One region of the Granulicatella adiacens ATCC 49175 genome, then DNA from elsewhere that is predicted to be linked to it. Evidence: a T-box and tRNA genes for the amino acid it is inferred to sense, from the RefSeq annotation. Region 1 holds a T-box; the other holds one or more tRNA genes.
What was found. The T-box of region 1 lies ahead of tyrS (tyrosine--tRNA ligase). A T-box ahead of a tRNA ligase gene usually reads a tRNA of that ligase, here a tRNA-Tyr.
Positions count from the first base shown of each region.

Region 2: it has a tRNA-Tyr gene. The T-box ahead of tyrS (tyrosine--tRNA ligase) is inferred to sense a tRNA for this amino acid. The anticodon was not compared.

Region 1 is NZ_CP102283.1:1,920,063-1,927,885, reverse strand. It holds gene argS (arginine--tRNA ligase) at 1-1,542, shown strand, start outside; T-box leader at 1,585-1,786, shown strand; gene tyrS (tyrosine--tRNA ligase) at 1,842-3,107, shown strand; gene lacC (tagatose-6-phosphate kinase) at 3,937-4,869, opposite strand; gene NQ540_RS09515 (CHAP domain-containing protein) at 5,254-6,549, shown strand; gene NQ540_RS09510 (hypothetical protein) at 6,688-7,164, shown strand; gene NQ540_RS09745 (hypothetical protein) at 7,262-7,417, opposite strand; gene NQ540_RS09505 (CadD family cadmium resistance transporter) at 7,446-7,823, shown strand, end outside.
Region 2 is NZ_CP102283.1:1,311,434-1,323,061, forward strand. It holds gene NQ540_RS06400 (glycosyltransferase family 4 protein) at 1-428, opposite strand, end outside; gene NQ540_RS06405 (HXXEE domain-containing protein) at 623-1,096, shown strand; gene NQ540_RS09765 (CPBP family glutamic-type intramembrane protease) at 1,172-1,732, opposite strand; tRNA gene NQ540_RS06410 (tRNA-Leu) at 1,897-1,980, opposite strand; tRNA gene NQ540_RS06415 (tRNA-Cys) at 1,990-2,060, opposite strand; tRNA gene NQ540_RS06420 (tRNA-Gln) at 2,078-2,149, opposite strand; tRNA gene NQ540_RS06425 (tRNA-His) at 2,155-2,227, opposite strand; tRNA gene NQ540_RS06430 (tRNA-Trp) at 2,244-2,314, opposite strand; tRNA gene NQ540_RS06435 (tRNA-Tyr) at 2,343-2,423, opposite strand; tRNA gene NQ540_RS06440 (tRNA-Phe) at 2,427-2,499, opposite strand; tRNA gene NQ540_RS06445 (tRNA-Asp) at 2,523-2,595, opposite strand; tRNA gene NQ540_RS06450 (tRNA-Met) at 2,599-2,671, opposite strand; tRNA gene NQ540_RS06455 (tRNA-Ser) at 2,681-2,770, opposite strand; tRNA gene NQ540_RS06460 (tRNA-Glu) at 2,783-2,854, opposite strand; tRNA gene NQ540_RS06465 (tRNA-Ser) at 2,880-2,969, opposite strand; tRNA gene NQ540_RS06470 (tRNA-Asn) at 2,997-3,070, opposite strand; rRNA gene rrf (5S ribosomal RNA) at 3,082-3,197, opposite strand; rRNA gene NQ540_RS06480 (23S ribosomal RNA) at 3,276-6,192, opposite strand; rRNA gene NQ540_RS06485 (16S ribosomal RNA) at 6,415-7,964, opposite strand; gene pknB (Stk1 family PASTA domain-containing Ser/Thr kinase) at 8,363-10,330, opposite strand; gene NQ540_RS06495 (Stp1/IreP family PP2C-type Ser/Thr phosphatase) at 10,330-11,076, opposite strand; gene rsmB (16S rRNA (cytosine(967)-C(5))-methyltransferase RsmB) at 11,098-11,628, opposite strand, start outside.

The DNA of each region.
Region 1 (7,823 bases):
CGTAAAGCACCGCAAGCTATCGCGACAGAAATCGTGGAAGCCGTTAGCGATAAACATATCGCACGCGCAGAAGCAATGGGACCTTACGCGAACTTCTTCTTAGAACGTAGTGCATTTGCTGATGAAGTCTTAAAAGAAGTGTTAGAACTTGGCGAACATTATGGTGATTGGGATTACGGTCAAGGTCGTAAAGTGGTCATCGATATGTCTTCACCAAACATTGCGAAACCAATGTCAATGGGACATTTACGTTCAACAGTAATCGGAAACGCGATTGCAAACCTAGAGAAAAAAGTGGGCTATGAACCAATTCGTATCAACCACTTAGGAGACTGGGGAACTCAATTCGGAAAACTCATCGAAGCGTACAAATTATGGGGAAGCGAAGAACTTGTAAAAGCAGATCCAATCGCAGAACTCATTAAATTATACGTCCGTTTCCACGAAGAAGCAGAACTAGACCCAACGCTCGATGACAAAGGCCGTGCATGGTTCAAGAAACTAGAAGATGGAGATGCAGAAGCGGTTCGTCTATGGGAATGGTTCAGAAGTGAATCATTAAAAGAATTCAACCGCGTGTATGACTTACTCGGCGTGACTTTTGATTCATACAATGGTGAAGCGTTCTATAACGACAAGATGGACGTTGTGGTCGACATGCTTGAAGACGCGAACTTACTAAAAGTGGATAATGGCGCTACCATCGTAGACCTTGAAAAATATGATTTACCACCAGCATTGATTAAAAAATCAGACGGCGCAACACTATACATGACACGTGACTTAGCAGCCGCAAACTACCGTAAGAATACTTACGATTTCGCAAAATGTATTTACGTGGTAGGGATGGAACAATCCAACCACTTCAAACAATTAAAAGCAGTCTTAAAAGAACTCAATTTACCTTGGGCTGAAACGATTGTCCATATTCCATTTGGACTAATCACATTGAACGGTAAGAAATTATCGACACGTAAAGGAAAAATCATCCTTCTTGAAGGCGTGTTAAAAGAAGCAACAGAACTTGCTTTGAAACAAATCGAAGCGAAAAACCCATCACTCGAAAACAAAGAAGCAGTGGCACACGCTGTTGGGGTGGGTGCGGTTATTTTCCACGACTTGAAGAACGACCGTACAAACAACTTCGACTTTGCGCTTGAAGAAGTGGTACAATTCGAAGGTGAAACAGGTCCATACGTGCAATATACACATGCTCGTGCGATGAGTATTTTACGTAAAGCCAACCATACAGTGGATATGACAGAGGCCTTCTCATTAACAGACGATGATGCGTGGGAAGTATTGAAACTCATCGAAAACTATCCAAACGTTGTACGTTTTGCTGAAGAAAAATGCGAACCATCAGCGATTGCGAAATACGTGATCAACTTAGCACAAGCGTTCAATAAATATTACGCACATACAAAAGTACTCGTTGAAGATGAAGCTTTCAACAGCCGTATCGCTTTAGTACAAACAACAGCAAGCCTTCTAAAACAAGGCCTAGCGCTGCTTGGCGTGGCTGCTCCAGATGAAATGTAGTCATTGACATGACGCACTATAAGCCGTATACTAAATGCACATATATAAGCAATGAACAAGCGCAGTAGTGGTTGTCCACGGGAGAAAGAAGAGAATTGTCGGTCGGTGCAAGACAATCCCCCACATCCGCGAAGTACACTTGGGAGCAATCCGTCAGGACGTCTCATCCGCGATAAGGATGCTCGAGTGGATGATGCCTCGCATCGTCAACAAGGGTGGTAACACGGTGAAAATCGTCCCTAATAGTCTTTTTGGCTATTAGGGATTTTTTATTTACAAGAAAGAAGGGAAGAAACAAGATGAACATTATCGATGATTTAGAATGGCGCGGCGCCATCAACCAAATGACAGATGAAGAAGGCTTACGTGCCTTAACAAACGAAAAGGCTGTATCACTCTACTGTGGGGTAGACCCAACTGGGGACAGCATGCACATTGGACACTTAATTCCATTTATGATTCTTCGTCGTTTCCAATTAGCAGGACATAAACCAGTCATCTTGATTGGTGGAGCAACAGGTTCTATCGGAGATCCAAGTGGTCGTACAAGCGAACGTGTGCTTCAATCAATGGAACAAGTTCAACACAATGTTGAAAAATTAACAGCGCAAATGAAGAAATTATTCTTCACAACAGATGAAGACCAAGCGACATTACGTCTTGTAAACAACTACGATTGGACAAAAGATTTATCATTATTAGACTTCTTACGTGACTACGGGAAGCATTTCAACTTGAACACCATGCTTGCTAAAGACGTGGTCGCAAGCCGTTTAGAAGTGGGGATTTCATTTACAGAATTCTCATACCAAATCCTACAATCAATGGACTTCTTACATTTATTCAAGACAGAAGACGTGCAAGTTCAAATCGGTGGTGCGGACCAATGGGGGAACATCACTTCAGGTCTTGAATTAATCCGTAAAGTAGAAGGCGCAGAGTCTCGTGCTTATGGGCTAACCATTCCATTGATGTTAAAATCAGACGGCACAAAATTCGGGAAATCAGCTGGTGGCGCTGTATGGCTAGACCCTGAAAAGACAACTCCATACGAATTCTACCAATTCTGGTTAAACCAAGATGACCGCGACGTGATTAAATACATCAAGTACTTCACATTCTTAGACCGCGAAGAAATCGAAGCGCTCGAAGAAAAAGTAGCTACAGAACCACATAAACGTGAAGCGCAAATCCGCCTTGCTGAAGAAGTCACTCGCTTCGTTCACGGCGAAAAAGCCCTAGAAGACGCGAAGAAAATTACAAACGCGCTCTTCACAGGAAACGTACAACAATTAACAGCCGACGAAATCGAACAAGGCTTCAAAAATATGCCAACATTTGAAAGTTCAAAAGAACCTCAAAATCTAGCAACATGGCTTGTTGACCTTGGCATCGAACCTTCAAGAAGACAATCACGCGAAGACATTCAAAACGGCGCAATTTCTATCAACGGGGAAAAAGTAACCGACCTCGAATTCGAATGGACGAAAGAACAATCTTTTGAAGAACGCTTTGTCATCGTCCGCCGCGGTAAGAAAAAATACTTCTTAGTGGTGTTGAAATAAAAGATAAGTGCAAGTACGGATGATTCCTGCGAATCCTTACGGGAGTAAGACAAAAGCTAAAAATGGACTCACAGTGTGAGTCCATTTTCTTTTAGTGGTTTCAAATCCTTCGCACTGTGAAGGATTTCCGCAAGGCTGATTAGGCATAAGCAAATCACAAGTGATGAAGCTTATGCCAATCAGCTACTGCGTATAACTCTTTAAGCTTCTCTTATTTTATGCGCCCACGTTACTATGATGATAAAATCCGCACTATTCTTCGGAATCATCCTTTGGGTGCATCGTGTCAAAAACTACTAAGAAAATTTTTGCTTTGTGAGCTGACAATAAAGAGCAGTTCACAAAGTTTGAAATAAAAAAATGTTTTAAATAGATTTTCAAACCTGTTATCAACGCCTACACAATCATATTTCAAAAGCAAATGTAAAAAACACAATATGACATATACGTTATATTGCAAAATAACTTTTTTGGTCAAAAGCCCGAATTTGTTGGCTCAAAAACTCAATATTTTAGTTAGCTCATTTCGAATGCAAAACCGTGCACTTTTCCATTTAAAACTTCAGCTGCTCAACCCATAGAAGCTCGAGTGGTTTTAAAGTAGAATACGCAGAGTTATATTCAAGCGAAGAAAAATAAGATTCCAAAGAATGGGCGGATTTTATAATAACCGTAATGGGGGATAGGATAAAATGCGAAATAGCGGCCGTCAGAAATTTTTCTGTACGGCCGCTTTGAGGCTTTTAAGGTGAGAGACTTCGGCTCGAACCGGTCCCCCATTACAGTTATTATAAATAAATCCGCAAGGATTCTTTGGAATCAAATGGAATTATACTTTCTCCACCGTTACCGCATTGAAAATGGTATCGAAGTTTTCCATGTTTATAAAGCCTGTTTGAGCTTCCATGGCATTGAGCGTACCTGCAGTCACTGCCGTTTTCAAAATGGACTCAACACTTTCGCCTTTTGCAATCGCATGAGCTAACCCAGCAATCGTTGAGTCTCCAGAGCCAACAGGATTCACGGCGTTGACTTTGGGAATGCTGACTTGGTAAAAGACCCCTTCGTGTTTTGCAAGTGCGCCTTTTGATCCAAGCGAAACAACCACCCAATCTACCCCGTCAAATAACGGAGAGTTCAATTGCTTCTTCAATTCTTCCACCGTTGTCGCTTCAGGAACCCCTAATAACCCAGCGAGTTCTTCTTGGTTTGGCTTAATTAAGACCGGCTTAGTAGCAGCTTCGAGTGCAATCTTTAATGTCTTTCCAGAAGTATCTAAAAGCACAGGAATGCTGGCTTTTGCAGCTTTTTCAATAATCGTTGCGTATAAAGTCTCATCCATTCCAGCAGGCAGGCTACCAGAAATCGTGATGAGATCGACCTCTTTTAATAAGGTTTCAAAATGAGCGAGGAACCCCGCTTGTTCTTCTGGTGTAATGGTAGGACCGGCCTCTAAGATTTCGGTTTGAAGGCCTTCATGTAGGATGGCAATACAATTACGAGTTTCCGATTGGATAGGATAGAAGTTGTTTTCTAAGGCAACCTCATCCAATTTTTCTTTAATAAAAGCACCGATGTGGCCGCCTAGTAAACCTGTTGCTAGCACTGGAGAACCGAGTTGCTTTAAAACACGACTCACGTTGAGGCCTTTTCCACCAGGTGTTTTACTAACCTTTTGAGTACGATTCACCGTATCCATCTTTAATGTTTCGACCGTATACCCAATATCTACCGCCGGATTCATTGTTAATGTTAATATCATAAAAATAGCTCCCTTCTATTTTCAATTGGATACGTTAAATATACCATATTTCACCCATTTTGAGGGCTAAGGTTTGGTTTGTTACAAAACTTTTTGAAGATAAATGTACCGATTTAAAAGGAATTACATATTTTCCTTGAATCCTTCTATAAAAAAGACAAATAATTCTGTAATATTTTATAAATTTCTCCTTTTTTTGTATCAAAAAGGTCAGCTAATCGTTTTATGTTACAGCTTTGTTACAAGGTATTGTCAATTCAAAGAAAATCAACATCAGTCTAAAGTCCTATGGTATTATAGTACCAAGTTAAGTTTTATTTAAGCCAAATCGGCTACTTCGAAATATATAATTGATTTTTTATTGGAACTATTGGAGGGACTCACTTGAAGAAGCGTTTATTAACAGTATTAGTAACAGGAACAGTATTAACATTAGGAGCTTTAGCACCAAATGTTAGTGCGCAAGACTTTGACTCACAAATTAACTCAGCTAATTCAACAATTGCAAATATCAATGATAAAAAAGCTGCAGTTAATGCAACAATTGATTCATTAGTATCTGAATTATCAGGAGTACAAACTAAGATTGATGCTACTCAAGCTCAAAAAGCTGAAGCTCAAGCAGCAATCGACTCATTAAAATCAGAAATTTCTAAATTAGAAAAAGTAATTGCTGAACGTAACGAACGTTTAGAAGAACAAGCTCGTGCTGTACAAACAAACGGAGCTCGTTCATATGTTGACTTCTTATTAAATGCAGAAAACTTATCAGATATCGTTAACCGTATCGGTGTTGTTATGGATTTAATCGGTGCTAACCGTGATTTAATGCAACAACAAGCAGAAGATAAGAAACAAGTAGAAGCTAAAGAAGAGCAACAACAAGCTAAATTAGCTGAACAACAAAAAGCTGAGGAAGAATTACAAGGCTTACAAACAAAATTAAATGAAACTTTTGACAAAAATAAAGTTTTATTAGCAAACTTATCTCAAGAAGAATTAGCTGAAATCTCAAAACGTGATGGATTAGTAGCAGAAAAAGAAGCTTTCCAAAAACGTTTAGCTGAAGAAAAAGCAAAAGCAGAAGCTGAAGCAGCACGTATTGCAGAAGCATCTCGTCAAGCTTTAGCAGCCGAAGCAGCAAAAGCAGCTGAAACAGTTGCAGCAGCAACTTCAACTCCAGCTCCTGCAGCTTCAAATACTCAAGCTCAAACAGCAGCAGCTCCAGCAGCACAAGCAACAGCGGCTCCTGCAGCAACAAAACAATCTTCTAGCTACACTTACACAACTGGCGGAGGATTCCCAGCAGTTGACCCAAGTTACCGTGCAGCTTTAAACGGTGGATACTTCGGACAATGTACTTACTACGTATTCAACCGTATGGCACAAGTTGGAACACCAATCGGACACAGCATGATGGGTAACGCGGCTGAATGGCCAGCATATGCTCGTAGCTATGGATACTCAGTATCTAACTCACCATCAGCTGGTTCAGCAATCGTATTCCAACAAGGTTTAGCGGGTGCTGACCCAACTTACGGACACGTAGCATTCGTAGAAGCAGTTAATGCAGATGGTTCATTATACATCTCTGAAATGAACGTACAAGGATTAAACGTAATCTCTTACCGTACAATTTCAGCAAGCGTTGCAGCTCGCGCAACTTACATCCGTTTCTAATAAGAAATAAAATAACCGTCTCCTGAAAAAGGAGGCGGTTTTTGTTTGCACAATTTGGCCCAATACACTTCAAGTATAATTTGACATCCTACACTAGATTTTCTATGATAACAATAAGTCGCAATAAAGGAGTATAAAATGAAGAAAATAATTAAATTATCGATTGTATTATTAGGAGCATTTTTTGTTTTATTAGGATGCCGTTCTGAAAGTAAAGCGGAATTTGCCTTAGAAGTTTCTATTTCTAAGCAAAAAGTAACGTACATGTACGACCAGGAAAAAGATTCGGTTTCCTCACTAACTTTTAACATCAGCTATGATATTTCTAAGAACAAGGAGTACGAAGAAAAGGCACGTAGACAACGTGAGAAAATCGTAAAAGAAATGGATGGAATTGATGGAATTAAAGTCACTCAATCGGATAGTGATAAGGAAATATCATTTACGGTTGAGGTTGACCTTAAGAAGTTCAAATATGATGATGAAGAGAGTCGTTCGAAAGCACCAGCACTCTATAGCAGTGTTCATTCAGCTTTGGTGAAGAAAAATGATTGTTACAGTTTCGAAGAATCCAAAAAAAAGATTTTAGAAGAAGGATTTAAAGAGGTTAAGTAAGGTTTTCAGTACACGTCAATAGATGTCAAAATATTGATTTTAAGCGATTTTTGATTTTTTGAAACTCATTATATCGCACTACAAATCAATAAAAACTCTAACCTTTTTTAGATAAATATATCATCTGGATATTGAAGTTAAGCCCTGCTATCATTTCGATGGCAGGGTTTTTAAATATTTGGGACCCTAACTTCTTATCTATATTTTGGTGGATTTTAAATTGACATCTATAAAGTTTAATGTTAGAATTCATTCAAAAATATATTTGAATGAGGTGCTTTATGATTCAAAATGTTGTTACTTCAATAATCCTGTATTCTGGGACAGCCGTAGACTTACTTATTATCCTAATGTTATTTTTTGCCAAAAGAAAAAGCAGAAAAGACATCATTAACATCTATTTAGGACAATTTCTAGGCTCTGTTAGTCTAATATTGCTAAGTTTGCTTTTTGCATTTGTCTTAAATTATATTCCTAGTAAAGAGATTTTAGGTTTGCTCGGTTTGATTCCAATTTTCCTAGGCCTCAAAGTTTTGCTTTTAGGAGATTCTGATGGAGAAGCTATTGCAAAAGATGGTTTGCGCAAAGATAATAAAAACCTGATTTTTCTAGTTGCTATGATTACTTTTGCAAGTTGTGGTGCTGACAATATTGGTGTT
Region 2 (11,628 bases), 610 kb from region 1:
GCTTTAGAGATATACGCCACATGACTTGGACGTAGCACTTTACCTTTTGCAATGTAGTGTAAATATTTTTCATACATTGTATGGTACGTATGAATCGTTGGAATCTTCAACATAGCAGCAATTAGTTTGCCTGCTAACCCAAGGCTAAACTCAGTTTGCGTATGAATGATATCCAATTCATTTTCTTTCGCAATTCGATAAGCCTTCCCCAGCCCTTGAATCGCAACTCGACGATCCTTGAACGCAAAAAAAGGAACACTACCTAATCGTACAATATTTTCTTCTGGCTCAGTCACTTTTGGATCAGTAGTTGTAAAAATAATGACCTTATGCCCTTGTCTTTCTAAATCTTCTTTTAGTACTCGAATTGAAGTAGCAACCCCACTCACTTGTGGAAAGTACGTATCTGTAAATATACCGACTCGCATACTTACCTCCTTAAATTTGAAATATAAATATTTCTACTATCTCTTCTATTATAAACGATACAAACAATAGTGTCACTAATAGCTGATAAATTAACCATTTTAAGTAGTAGAAAATGTCAATATTTCATAACAGGTTCCATTTCTTGGTATAATATTCAACATAAAACAAACTTTTAATAAAGAAGGTTCACATTATGGATTCAATCGCGTTCTATTTACTTTTTCCTAGCTTATTTATGATTCACGAAATGGAAGAGATTCTTCTTATGCCCTCATTTATGTCCTCTATGGTTGAACATCCAAAATTTAAAAATTTCAAGGAACTCTATTCTCCTTTTAAGTTTAACCTAATCGTCTTAGAGGAATTTCTAATTCTTTTAGCTTTTCTAGCCTATAGTTTTTATGTGGGTGATTTTACAATTTATCAAACAATCATCATCGCATATAACTATCACATTGTAATCCATGTACTCCAAAGTCTTTATCTAAAAAGATATGTACCTGGTCTTTTGAGTGGAATCGTAACAGGATTATGTTGTTCAATATGGATTCATCAACTATTACAAAACCCTTTCCAACTCTACTTTTCTTCCATCCTCACACTACTTATTATTCTTCTCAATCTAGCCCTCTGTTTTAAATTACTAAATGCCTTTAATAAAAAATAGTACAGTCTAAAAAGCCCAACGATACTTTTTCGTTGGGCTTTCGTGTTTCATAAATTAAAAACATATCTAAGATGATTATTTTCTATAAATAACGGTTATATTCATCATCATATGAAGAAGAATAGAATTTAGAACTGAACCAGATTGTTCCCTTAAAAGGAAAAGCAAACTCGACATACATAGAAAATAAATGATGCTCTTAAAGTCAAAAGCAAAATGGAAAAAGATAAAGATGATCGTTCCCAGTATATAAGAAACCAAAACATAATCAGAATTATAAGCAATTTCTCTACAAATCACTTCTTCAATAATAGGTGAAAGAAGAATCGCTGAAACTTTTGTATGCAAAGGATAATGACTATTATCCTTTTTTGTAAATAAAAAAATAAATAAGAGAGTAAACAATCCGAAAAAGAAAAGAGATACAAAGTTTACTGATAAAGACAATAAATTCAAAATATTTGCATATATTAGTAGCACTATGAAAACAATTGTTTTAAAAAGATCTCTTATAATCTTTAAAAGTTCTAATGAAGTCTTCTTTCTTTTCAAAACAGAATATAGCACTTGCGAGAAAAAAAGGATTATAAAATAAAGAAGTAACGAAATAAATGTATAGTATGTTATTTCGAACATAGAACTGGTAAACTACCCTTCTCAAAATTAGAATATCTGATTCAATAGTAAAACAAAGCAGACTTCACATCAACTTATGCCACTATACAAAATGAGTTTAAATGGTTATACTCATCATTAAAACAAAAAAAGACAAGGTCTTAGAAACCTTGTCTTTACACATATACCGGCGGCCGGGGTCGAACCGGCACGCCCTCGCGGGCACTGGATTTTGAGTCCAGCGCGTCTGCCAATTCCGCCACGCCGGCATATCAGGAAGGCGGTAACCGGATTTGAACCGGTGATGAAGGTTTTGCAGACCTCTGCCTTACCACTTGGCTATACCGCCATCAAACTATAAAAAAACTGGGGTAGCTGGATTCGAACCAACGAATGACGGAGTCAAAGTCCGTTGCCTTACCGCTTGGCTATACCCCAAGATAGGCGACCGAGGGGAATCGAACCCCCGAATGTCGGTGCCACAAACCGATGCGTTAACCACTTCGCCACGGTCGCCATAATATTAAAGTAACAGGGGTAGCAGGAATCGAACCCACACTAACGGTTTTGGAGACCGCTGTTCTACCTTTAAACTATACCCCTAAATAGTTTGAAATTCAACTCCAAAAAATGGAGGGGGGCAGATTCGAACTGCCGAACCCGAAGGAGCGGATTTACAGTCCGCCGCGTTTAGCCACTTCGCTACCCCTCCATATGGCTCGGGACAGAATCGAACTGCCGACACCTTGAGCTTCAATCAAGTGCTCTACCAACTGAGCTACCGAGCCTAGCGAATATTATATTCATCTAACGGTCCCGACGGGAATCGAACCCGCGATCTCCTGCGTGACAGGCAGGCATGTTAACCCCTACACCACGGAACCTAATTGCGGGAGTAGGACTCGAACCTACGACCTTCGGGTTATGAGCCCGACGAGCTGCCAACTGCTCCACCCCGCGATAATATTAAGGAGGATAAGGGATTCGAACCCTTGCACGCTTTTACACGCCTGACGGTTTTCAAGACCGTTCCCTTCAGCCGGACTTGGGTAATCCTCCATAAAAAAATAATGACCCGTACGGGACTCGAACCCGTGTTACCGCCGTGAAAGGGCGGTGTCTTAACCGCTTGACCAACGGGCCATAGTAACAAAAACAATCATACAAATGGAGAGTAAGGGATTCGAACCCTTGAGACAGGGTTAACCGTCTACACGATTTCCAATCGTGCTCCTTCGGCCAGCTCGGACAACTCTCCGAGTTTCCAAACATTTATATGAATGAACTCCGCCAGTAGGACTCGAACCTACGACATCATGATTAACAGTCATGCGCTACTACCAACTGAGCTATGGCGGAAAATTAATAAAGCGTGGCAACGTCCTACCCTCGCAGGGAGAAACCCCCAACTACTATCGGCGCTAAGAAGCTTAACTTCTGTGTTCGAGATGGGAACAGGTGTATCCTTCTTGCCATCGTCACCACACTTTATTTCTGAAAAAACTTTCGTTCTTTCAAAACTGAATCTATATCCAACTCCATCAATCTACCAGCTATACAACTCGTGGTTAAGTCCTCGACCGATTAGTACTAGTCCACTCCATGCCTCGCGGCACTTCCACTTCTAGCCTATCTACCTGATCGTCTCTCAGGGGTCTTACTCACTTGATGTGATGGGAAATCTCATCTCGAGGGGGGCTTCACGCTTAGATGCTTTCAGCGTTTATCCCGTCCACACATAGCTACCCAGCGATGCTCTTGGCAGAACAACTGGTACACCAGCGGTGTGTCCATCCCGGTCCTCTCGTACTAAGGACAGCTCCTCTCAAATTTCCAACGCCCGCGACGGATAGGGACCGAACTGTCTCACGACGTTCTGAACCCAGCTCGCGTACCGCTTTAATGGGCGAACAGCCCAACCCTTGGGACCGACTTCAGCCCCAGGATGCGATGAGCCGACATCGAGGTGCCAAACCTCCCCGTCGATGTGAACTCTTGGGGGAGATAAGCCTGTTATCCCCAGGGTAGCTTTTATCCGTTGAGCGATGGCCCTTCCATACGGAACCACCGGATCACTAAGCCCGACTTTCGTCCCTGCTCGACTTGTAGGTCTCGCAGTCAAGCTCCCTTCTGCCTTTACACTCTTCGAATGATTTCCAACCATTCTGAGGGAACCTTTGGGCGCCTCCGTTACACTTTAGGAGGCGACCGCCCCAGTCAAACTGCCCGTCTGACACTGTCTCCCACCCCGGTAAGGGGTGCGGGTTAGAGTGGTCATGTCACAAGGGTAGTATCCCACCGTTGCCTCCTCCGAAACTGGCGTCCCGGATTCTTCAGCTCCTACCTATCCTGTACATGTGACACAAACACTCAATATCAAACTACAGTAAAGCTCCATGGGGTCTTTCCGTCCTGTCGCGGGTAACCTGCATCTTCACAGGTACTATAATTTCACCGAGTCTCTCGTTGAGACAGTGCCCAGATCGTTACGCCTTTCGTGCGGGTCGGAACTTACCCGACAAGGAATTTCGCTACCTTAGGACCGTTATAGTTACGGCCGCCGTTTACTGGGGCTTCAATTCAAAGCTTCGCTTGCGCTAACCTCTCCTCTTAACCTTCCAGCACCGGGCAGGCGTCAGCCCCTATACGTCATCTTTCGATTTTGCAGAGACCTGTGTTTTTGATAAACAGTCGCCTGGGCCTATTCACTGCGGCTGGTATTGCTACCAGCACCCCTTCTCCCGAAGTTACGGGGTCATTTTGCCGAGTTCCTTAACGAGAGTTCGCTCGCTCACCTTAGGATTCTCTCCTCAACTACCTGTGTCGGTTTGCGGTACGGGTCCTATAAATCTTGCTAGAAGCTTTTCTCGGCAGTGTGACATCAGAAACTTCGGTACTAAACTTCCCTCCCCGTTACAGCTTGTCGCATCTGTGATAAGCATTTGACTCATCAGCCGACTCACTGCTTGGGCGTACACTTCCAGTCGTACGCTTTTCTTAGCCTCCTGCGTCCCTCCATTGCTCAAACGATTTATAGAAGTACAGGAATATCAACCTGTTGTCCATCGACTACGCCTATCGGCCTCGCCTTAGGTCCCGACTAACCCTGGGAGGACGAGCCTTCCCCAGGAAACCTTAGTTATTCGGTGGACGGGATTCTCACCCGTCTTTCGCTACTCATACCGGCATTCTCACTTCTAAGCGCTCCACATGTCCTTACGATCATGCTTCTCCGCCCTTAGAACGCTCTCCTACCACTGGACCATAAGGTCCAATCCACAGCTTCGGTAATCTGTTTAGCCCCGTTACATTTTCGGCGCAGGGTCACTCGACTAGTGAGCTATTACGCACTCTTTGAATGATGGCTGCTTCTAAGCCAACATCCTAGTTGTCTGTGCAACCCCACATCCTTTTCCACTTAACAGATATTTTGGGACCTTAGCTGGTGGTCTGGGCTGTTTCCCTTTCGACTACGGATCTTATCACTCGCAGTCTGACTCCCGGATATAAATACATGGCATTCGGAGTTTATCTGAATTCGGTAACCCGAGATGGGCCCCTAGTCCAAACAGTGCTCTACCTCCACGATTCTCACTTCCGAGGCTAGCCCTAAAGCTATTTCGGAGAGAACCAGCTATCTCCAAGTTCGATTGGAATTTCTCCGCTACCCACACCTCATCCAAGCACTTTTCAACGTGCCCTGGTTCGGTCCTCCAGTGCGTTTTACCGCACCTTCAACCTGGACATGGGTAGATCACTTGGTTTCGGGTCTACGTCCACATACTTCATGCGCCCTATTCAGACTCGCTTTCGCTACGGCTCCGACTCTTCATCTTAACCTCGCATGTAAACGTAACTCGCCGGTTCATTCTACAAAAGGCACGCCATCACCCATTAACGGGCTCTGACTACTTGTAAGCACACGGTTTCAGGTACTCTTTCACTCCCCTCCCGGGGTTCTTTTCACCTTTCCCTCACGGTACTGGTTCACTATCGGTCACTAGGTAGTATTTAGCCTTGCCAGATGGTCCTGGCGGATTCCGACGGGATTCCTCGTGTCCCGCCGTACTCAGGATGCTAGTAGAGTTCGTCAAGATGTCGCGTACAGGATTGTCACCTTCTGTGATGGGCCTTTCCAGACCACTTCTGCTATCTTGATGTCTTCTCACGTTCTAGTCCTACAACCCCAACAAGCAAGCTCGTTGGTTTGGGCTCCTCCCGTTTCGCTCGCCGCTACTCAGGGAATCGATTTTTCTTTCTCTTCCTGCAGGTAATGAGATGTTTCAGTTCCCTGCGTGTACCTCCTAATGAGCTATGTATTCACTCATTGGTAACACCCTATGAAAGGTGCTGGGTTCCCCCATTCGGAAATCTTTGGATCTTAGCTTACTTACAGCTCCCCAAAGCATATCGGTGTTAGTTCCGTCCTTCTTCGGCTCCTAGTACCAAGGCATCCACCGTGCGCCCTTATTCACTTAACCGTTGGTTAAATGTCGCATAGCGTTGCGTTTTGTTAAAAAACTCTTTTCGTTAGATCTTACTCTAACTCTCGGTAAATTAATTGGTTATTTGTTGTGATATAGTATTCAGTTTTCAAAGAACAAAATTGAGAGATGAACCTCTCAAAACTAAACAAAGAAGTCTAAACCCTGTAGGGTTCCGTATTACCTTCAATACCTTACGGCACTGAGGTTTATCCTTAGAAAGGAGGTGATCCAGCCGCACCTTCCGATACGGCTACCTTGTTACGACTTCACCCCAATCATCTATCCCACCTTAGGCGGCTGGCTCCAAATGGTTACCTCACCGACTTTGGGTGTTACAAACTCTCGTGGTGTGACGGGCGGTGTGTACAAGACCCGGGAACGTATTCACCGCGGCGTGCTGATCCGCGATTACTAGCGATTCCGGCTTCATGTAGGCGAGTTGCAGCCTACAATCCGAACTGAGAATGGCTTTAAGAGATTCGCTTACCCTCGCGAGTTCGCTGCTCGTTGTACCATCCATTGTAGCACGTGTGTAGCCCAAGTCATAAGGGGCATGATGATTTGACGTCATCCCCACCTTCCTCCGGTTTGTCACCGGCAGTCTCACTAGAGTGCCCAACCGAATGCTGGCAACTAGTAATAAGGGTTGCGCTCGTTGCGGGACTTAACCCAACATCTCACGACACGAGCTGACGACAACCATGCACCACCTGTCACTTTGTCCCCGAAGGGAAAGCTCTATCTCTAGAGTGGTCAAAGGATGTCAAGACTTGGTAAGGTTCTTCGCGTTGCTTCGAATTAAACCACATGCTCCACCGCTTGTGCGGGTCCCCGTCAATTCCTTTGAGTTTCAACCTTGCGGTCGTACTCCCCAGGCGGAGTGCTTAATGCGTTAACTGCAGCACTGAAGGGCGGAAACCCTCCAACACTTAGCACTCATCGTTTACGGCGTGGACTACCAGGGTATCTAATCCTGTTTGCTACCCACGCTTTCGAGCCTCAGCGTCAGTTACAGACCAGAGAGTCGCCTTCGCCACTGGTGTTCCTCCATATATCTACGCATTTCACCGCTACACATGGAATTCCACTCTCCTCTTCTGCACTCAAGTTCCCCAGTTTCCAATGACCCTCCCCGGTTGAGCCGGGGGCTTTCACATCAGACTTAAGGAACCGCCTGCGCTCGCTTTACGCCCAATAAATCCGGACAACGCTTGCCACCTACGTATTACCGCGGCTGCTGGCACGTAGTTAGCCGTGGCTTTCTGGTTAGATACCGTCAAGGCGCTAACAGTTACTCTAGCACTTGTTCTTCTCTAACAACAGAGTTTTACGATCCGAAAACCTTCTTCACTCACGCGGCGTTGCTCCGTCAGACTTGCGTCCATTGCGGAAGATTCCCTACTGCTGCCTCCCGTAGGAGTTTGGGCCGTGTCTCAGTCCCAATGTGGCCGATCACCCTCTCAGGTCGGCTATGCATCACGGCCTTGGTGAGCCGTTACCTCACCAACTAGCTAATGCACCGCGGGTCCATCCATCAGCAGAAGCTTGCGCCTCTTTTCCTCTTCAAACCATGCGATTCGAAGACCTATGCGGTTTTAGCATCCGTTTCCGGATGTTATCCCCCTCTGATGGGCAGGTTACCCACGTGTTACTCACCCGTTCGCCACTAGATTGACCAGTGCAAGCACCGGTCGCTCTCGTTCGACTTGCATGTATTAGGCACGCCGCCAGCGTTCGTCCTGAGCCAGGATCAAACTCTCATGAAAAATTTGAATTTTCATGAGCTTTGAAAAGCTCATTTTAATTACTGACTTATTGTATCTCTTTAAGAGATAAGAAATTGTTGTTTCTTCATTCAATTGAATGAAGTCCCTACACATTTGGTTCGTCTTCTTTGTTCAGTTTTCAAAGGTCAATCGTTGTTTTGCAACAACTTCTATATCCTATCATAGGACATTTTTACTGTCAACAGTTTTTATTCAACTTTTTCAAAGTTTTTTGGAACTGTTTTAAAAGCGAACGTTCGCTTCACAGTGATATTAATTTATCATATTCAGATTTGGTTTGCAACTAAAATGGACATGAATTTTTTAATATATTTTTATTAGAAAAGAAAACAGAGTCTAACTATTAAAAACGTAGACTCTGTCTCTATGATAACCTCTTACTGAACAACACCGGTATCAATCGTTACTCCATCTTTTTTAATGATGTATTTACCACTATTCACTTGATTATTAAAGGTGAAATCAATACTAATTGTTGTTGTTTCCGTTATTTTGAACGATCGATAAGCCGTATTTATATTATTATTAGCATCCTGAATAAATACTTCGACCGTATTCGGTTGTTTCTCTTGAGTTGAAGTATGGTTTCCATTTCCATTATTCGCTTGTTTCTTTTCTTCATAAGGAATCGTAAACTTACGACTAACGACTCTTTCCCCTTTTCCTTTTGAAATAACAACCGTTAATGTATCTCCTTGTTTTAAAGTGGCTCCTTCTGCTGGAGACTGTTTAATAACTGTATCTTCTGTCTCATTACTATTTTCTTCAGTAATTTGAAGTTTTAGTCCATTCTGTTTAGCGTATTCTTGAACTCCTGAACGAGTGTAGCCTTTTAAGTTGACTAAGGTCACTGGTTCTTTGCCTTTCGAAACTGTCAAAATCATCTTTGTTTCCTTCGCAACAACCTTTTGATCCTTTGCGATACTTTGTTCTGTAACTTTACCAGCTTCGACTGTATCAGAATAGATTTCTTTCTTCTCTACAGCAATCCCTAATTTTTGAAGTTCATCTTTTGCTTTATCGAATGTATTACCAACGTAGTTTCCTATCGTCACCGTATCTTTCCCGGCACTAACTTTTAAAACTACTTTTGATTTTTCTCTAACTTTACTTCCGGCTTTAGGATTAGTTTCGACCACTTTTCCTTCTTCCACGGTATCTGATTTAACTTTTTGAACATCAGAGATTTCCAGATTCAAATCTGCTAATTTTACTTTTGCTTCAGCTTCCGTGTACTTACTCAAATCTGGAATAGTAACCTCTTTTGGCGCAGATTGAATATATGCAAAAATGGCAGCTGCCCCAATAAGGGTTATAAGAAGTAGTAAAATCCAAGGCCATTTTTTTCTTTTTTTCTTCGGCTCTTGAGTAATAGGCTTCTTTTCTTCATCAAATTGAATTTCAGGAACTTCTTTACTCGAAGTTGGGATTTTTCGAGGTATGGCTTCTGTAGCAATCGGTTGTAAAACTTTTGTTTCCTGATTCAATGTAGTGGGTTTAAACATCGGTTCATTAAGCCTTTCAGGATTTAAACACGTTTGTAAATCCTCCAGCATCTCTTCACAACTATTATAACGGTCCAAAGGTTCTTTTGCAGTTGCTTTAAGAACGACATTTTCTAAGCTTTGAGGAACTGTTGGTAACATTAATGAAATTCGTGGAAGTGGTTCTTGAAAATGCTTTAGGGCAATTGATACAGCAGACTCCCCTTCAAAAGGAACCTCACCAACTAACAATTCATACAGAACTATTCCAAGAGCATATATATCACTTCGAATCGTAGCCATTCCGCCTCTAGCTTGTTCCGGAGATAAATAATGAACAGATCCTAATAACGTATTTGTTTGAGTAAGTGAAGTCTCCGATAATGCAATCGCAATCCCAAAATCCGTAATTTTAACATCACCATGTTTATCAATCAAAATATTTTGAGGTTTAATGTCGCGATGAATAATTCTATTTTGATGAGCCACCTCTATAGCAGAAACAATTTGTGTCATAATACGTACTGCTTCTCGTGGTGGTAGAGGCCCTCTTTCTCGAATATATTCTTTCAAATCGGTTCCTTCGACGTATTCCATCACAATATAATGGGTTCCATTTTCTTCTCCTACATCATAGACTCCTACAATATTAGGATGAACTAATTGAGTTGCTGATTGTGCCTCTCTTTGAAAACGTCTCATTGCTGCTTCATTTGAGTGAAAATCAAATCTAAGTACTTTCACAGCAACAGGTCGCTCTAAAATTAAATCTCTTGCCAAGTAAACTGTGGCCATACCACCAGTTCCCACATGAGACTGAATCTTATATCGACCTCCGATTGTCTTCCCCGATTCAAACATTATGCTACCTCCTCTCTCACCAAATATTTAGCAATCGCTACGGTAATATTATCCCGTCCGCCTGCTTCGTTAGCAGCTAAGACCGCTTTTTGAGCTTGTGTATTTACATCAGAATAATTACCTAATATTTCTTTTATATATTGATCTTCTAACATGTTAGACAATCCGTCTGAACAAAGTAAAATCGTATCCTCATTTTTTAAAGTCACACGTACAAAATCTATTTGGACATTCAAAGTAATTCCCAAAGACTGAGTAACAATATTTCTTTGAGGATGTCTTTTTGCTTCCTCTTCAGTAATCTCTCCAGATTTCACTAATTCTTGTACGAGTGTATGATCTTCCGTTAATTGCTTAATTTGAAAATTGCGATATAAATAAGCTCGACTGTCTCCAACATTTGCTACTAATAATTCAGAATCAATGATTACTGCTGCAACAATTGTCGTCCCCATCCCATCCAATTCACGATATTGGTTTGCTTTCTGAAAGACACGATCATTTTCAGCCTGAATATTTTTAACCAGCCATTGGTAGGCCGCTTCTGTATCCGTAATACTTTCTTCTTCCCAACGTTTTCCCAAATGAGATAATGCCATAGCACTAGCTACATCCCCAGCATTATGCCCGCCAATCCCATCGCAAACAACGATAAGTGGCATATTTTGAGTATTCAAAAAATATCCGGCAGCATCTTCGTTTAAGGTACGTCTTTGCCCAACGTCACTCTTGATGGCTATCTCCATATTTTCCCTCCTGTTGCGAATCTATTTTCTTACCATTCTTGCAATGAAAAAACCATCTGTGTGATATTCATGTGGCAATATGGTAAGCATCGGATTTTCATTAGTACACCCAAACTCTTCTATTGGTTGTAATTCAAAATCCGGATGATTGGCTAAAAATTTAAGAACGACTTCCTCATTCTCACTTTTATTAATCGTGCAAGTTGAATAAATCAATTTTCCACTGTTCTTTACCATTGTAGCAACTGACGCTAAAATTTCCAACTGTATTATTTGTAATTTTGTTAAATCTTCACTATTTTTTGTGTATTTTATATCTGGTTTCCGGCGCATGAGGCCTAAACCAGAACATGGGGCATCTACAAATACTGCATCAAAACTTTCTTTTTCAAAAAGTTCTCCTACTTTTCTAGCATCGAGTGCATGAGTATGAATTCTGTCTTCTACCCCAAGGCGTTTTGCATTTTGATGAATTTTGCGTAATTTATTCTCATGCAAATCCAACGCCTCAACAAGTCCACCCTCTTCAGCCACAAGATAACTTGCAAAATG